Regions from separate parts of the Mediterraneibacter sp. genome, predicted to be linked through region 1. Evidence: predicted binding sites of a transcription regulator. Region 1 holds the regulator's gene; the other holds the start of a gene.
What was found. Region 1 encodes HrcA, which represses chaperone genes, less so after heat shock. Its sites were predicted from a motif close to TGTTAGCACTCNNNNNNNNNGAGTGCTAACA; they were not measured.
Positions count from the first base shown of each region.

Region 2: the regulator HrcA is predicted to act here: its motif matches at 936-966, upstream of htpG (molecular chaperone HtpG).

Region 1 covers NZ_JAPJQP010000001.1:119,894-122,099, reverse strand. Annotated here, with positions in the region: gene dnaK (molecular chaperone DnaK) at 1-178, opposite strand, end outside; gene grpE (nucleotide exchange factor GrpE) at 228-899, opposite strand; gene hrcA (heat-inducible transcriptional repressor HrcA) at 915-1,964, opposite strand; gene hemW (radical SAM family heme chaperone HemW) at 2,095-2,206, opposite strand, start outside.
Region 2 covers NZ_JAPJQP010000002.1:136,013-138,218, reverse strand. Annotated here, with positions in the region: gene htpG (molecular chaperone HtpG) at 1-801, opposite strand, end outside; gene RCH61_RS02320 (GNAT family N-acetyltransferase) at 1,062-1,592, shown strand; gene RCH61_RS02315 (peptidylprolyl isomerase) at 1,670-2,188, opposite strand.

The sequences.
Region 1 (2,206 bases):
TAACTGCCTGACGCTTTGCAGGCTCTCCTACGAGACGCTCTCCTGTCTTTGTAAATGCAACAACAGACGGTGTTGTTCTTGCGCCTTCTGTATTTGCAATTACTGTCGGCTGTCCGCCTTCCATAACAGCTACACAACTGTTTGTTGTACCGAGGTCAATACCGATTATTTTTCCCATGATTTTTTCCTCCTGATTTTTATTATTCTGAAATAAAGTTACTTTCTGACTAATTTGCTACTTTTACCATACTGTGTCTCACGACGCTGTCATGATACAGATAGCCTTTTTGGAACTCTTCCGTGATGATGTTCTCACCTGCTTCCTCATCTTCCACATGCATTACCGCATTATGAAAATCCGGATCAAATTCCTGACCCACTGCTTCGATCGGTTTTACTCCGACTCCTTCCAGTGTTGTCATGATCTGTTTGTAAATCTTCTCCATCCCTTCTACGAAAGGATCGTCCTTGCCCTCTTCCGGCACGGCGGCAAGACCGCGCTCAAAGTTATCAATAACCGGAAGTATCTTCTCTATGATATCTTTCGCGCCAATCTCGTACATCTGAGATTTTTCTCTTTCCGTACGTTTACGAAAGTTATCAAACTCTGCCATTTGACGAGTCAGACGATCAGTCAATTCTTCGATCTTCTCGTCTTTTTTATCTTTCTTTTCTTTCTTTCCAAAAAACTTTTTCTTTTCCTTTGGATCTGTATCTTTTGTTTCCTGCGATTCCTCCGCCTCTTCCGAAGCATCTTCGTTTGCAGTGTTTTCTGTCTCTTCTGCCGCTGTTTCTTCCGAGTCAGCCGCATCTCCTTCTTCCTGCATCTTTGCAGCTTCTGCCTTTGCTTCCTCGACGGCTTCTTTTATCATATCTTCTTTGCTCATCTTGTCACCCATCGGCTTTCCACCTTTCTATCCTTTCGGATCTTTATTATAAATCGCATCCAACTCTCCCTGAAGAATTTTCAGCGTCTTCATGACATGCTCATAATCCATCCGTTTCGGTCCGATAATGCCGATCGTCCCTTTCATACCTTCGCCAAGTTCGTACGTCGCTGTCACGACACTGCAGTCTTTCATTGTCTTAACCGGAGTCTCATCTCCGATATATACCTGTATCCCGTGATTATCCTCGCTTGCCAGCGTCTCTGTCACAAGGTCGGCAAGCTGCTGCTTTTCTTCAAATGCACTAATGATCTCCTGAGCACTCTGCTTATCGCTTAACTCTGGATATTTGAAGATGTTTGTAGCTCCGCTTGTGTAGATCTTCATGTCATCTTCCACATGGATCGTATCTGCCACCGCATCCAATACATGACCGACAACTTCACTGTGAATACCTGCCTGCTCTTTCAGTCTTGCGATCAGTCCAAGCGTGATCTGATCAATCGGAAGTCCGTTCAGCGTCGTATTCAGAAGCATATTCAGCTTCAGAAGATTTTCATTACTTAACATTTCCCCGACTTCAATGATCTTATTCTTGATCACGTTCCCGCCAAGTACGATAACTGCTACGATCTGCTCCGCATCAACCTGAGAAAGCTGAATGAATTTCAATGTATTCCGATTATTGATCGGAGATGATACCATCGTTGCATAATTCGTATTCGTCGCCAAAACTCTGGCCGCCTGCTGTAATACTTTCTCAACCTTATCCGTCTTCTCCAGCATCGCGTTTTCCCGCTTCGCAATATCCTGCTCTTTCTCTTCCATCAGAAGATCGACATAAAGCCGATATCCTTTATCCGAAGGAATTCTTCCCGCCGATGTATGAGGCTGAAAAATATAACCCAAATCTTCAAGGTCTGCCATCTCATTGCGAATCGTTGCAGAACTGAGGTTCAGATCGGTATATTTGGAAAGTGTCCGCGAGCCGACCGGCTCTCCGGTCTCAAGGTAATTCTGTATGATCGCTTTTAATATAATAAGTTTTCTTTCACTTAACGATGTATCGACCGCCACAGCCTTTCCTCCTCTCTCGCTATTAGCACTCCTTTCTTTTGAGTGCTAACACCTTTCGTATATTAAGATAGCACTGCATTTTCCTTTTGTCAACAGTGTTTCTGATTTTTTTATATTCTTAATTCCTATTTTAAAATAGGAACTCGCTCATTACGTAATTGCTGATATCAATTCCGTGTTCCGTCAGACGAACTCTTTCTTTTTCTATTACAAGAAGCTGTTGTTTTACAAGTTTTCTGATC
Region 2 (2,206 bases), on a different contig from region 1:
ACTCCACAGCGGATGTGTATCGCTCAAAGAAACCGGACGTTTTACGATCTTCGCTTTCTTCTTCGGTTCGCCTTCTTCGCCTTCTTTAACTTCTTCCGTAATATGCTCTACGACTTCGTCTGTGTCAAGCACGTCTTCCTCATCAATCGTTTCATATTCCGGCTCTGCATTTGCCTTGGAAAGAAAGATCTCGACAGGCATAAAAGAACAATATTTTTCAATCACTTCTCTTGCACGATATTCATTTGCAAATGCAAGACTGTCTTCATTTAAAAACAGCGTGATCTCTGTTCCGACTGTCTCTTTATTTCCTCCCTGCATCTCATATTCCGTACCGCCCTGACTTGCCCAGTGTACGGCAGATGCTCCTTCTTTATAAGACAATGTATCGATCTGAACTTCATCTGCCACCATGAATGCAGAATAAAATCCAAGTCCGAAGTGACCGATCATATCGTCTTCTGTTGTCTTGTCTTTATATTTTTCAAGAAACTGTGTCGCTCCTGAGAATGCAATCTGCGTAATGTACTCTTCCACTTCTTCAGCGGTCATACCAAGACCGTTATCAATAAACTTCATCGTCTTTTCTTCCGGATTTACGATCACTTCAATTTTTGCCTTGTAATCTTCCGGAAGTTCATACTCTCCCATCATATCAAGCTTTTTCAGCTTTGTAACCGCATCGCATCCGTTTGACACAAGCTCGCGCACAAAAATATCATGATCTGAATATACCCATTTCTTTATAATCGGAAATATATTCTCGCTGTCAATCGATAATGTTCCTTTTTTTACTGCCATCGTAAACACTCCTTCTCTTTTTTTATTTTATGAGTTGCGCCTCTGCCGATCTTTCGGAATCCAATCAGCTTTACGCTTTCTGTTTCCATGTCTAACAGACATTCTAGTACGGAGATATTTAAAAGTCAATAGAAAATCAGCACTCTTTTGTGGTGAGTGCTAATAATTTATATTATTTTTAGAAAGTTGCAGGAGAAAGCCTGTATGTACTATAATATTTCAGACAGCAGTACTTTACATTACAGAAGGGAGACTTTTTCATGAAACAGAACAGTTCAGTCAATGAAAAGAACCGCTCGATCAGCATTCAAAAAGCTGAAAGCACCGAACATCTTCAGGAAATCGCCGACTTGGCGGATGTGATCTGGCATGAACATTTTACACCGATCATCGGAAGCGAACAGGTAGAATATATGCTCGACCGTTTCCAATCCTGCCCTGCATTGCAAAAACAGGTTCTTGAAGGATATGAATATTACCGGCTTCTCGATCAGGAAAAGCTGTGCGGATATGTATCGATCCGTCCAGACAAGGACGGCAGATTGTTTTTGAGCAAACTCTATCTTGCCAAAGAGTACCGTGGCAGACATCTGGCAACTTTTCTGTTTGATTTTCTGAAAGAACTGTGCCGAAAACAAGGATATTCTGCTATTTGGCTGACATGCAACAAACACAATGACGGTTCTTTAAACGTATACCGCCATCTCGGCTTTCAGACGATCGACGCTCAAAAAAATGACATCGGAAATGGTTTTTTCATGGATGACTATATTATGGAATATCGGTTATAAAGACAAACTAATACCAAAAAGCGGAGACGCCCGACGTCTCCGCTTTTGTACTTTCACCTTTCTGCAGTTTACAGAACTTACACTGTTTCCGGTTCACTGTATGTTTCTCCGAACAATTCTACAGTCACTTTTTTCATTCTCTGTGCTTCAAGCGGACGATCACTGTAATCTGTCGCTGTCTCCGCGATCTTATTTACAACATCCATCCCTTCCGTAATTTTTCCGAAAGCTGCATAAGCTCCGTCGAGATGCGGAGATTTCTCATGCATGATAAAGAACTGACTTCCCGCAGAATCCGGATGCATTGCCCGTGCCATTGAAAGAACGCCCGGATCATGTGCAAGGTCGTTTTTAAATCCGTTCTGCGTAAACTCACCTTTGATCGCATATCCCGGACCTCCCATTCCGTTTCCATTCGGACATCCGCCCTGGATCATGAATCCGCGGATCACGCGATGAAAGATCAATCCGTCATAAAATCCTTTGTTAATTAATGAAATAAAGTTGTTCACTGTATTCGGCGCAACTTCAGGATACAGCTCTGCTTTCATGATATCTCCGTTTTCCATCTCAAATGTAACGATCGGATTTGCCATAATTTTATTCCTCTTTTC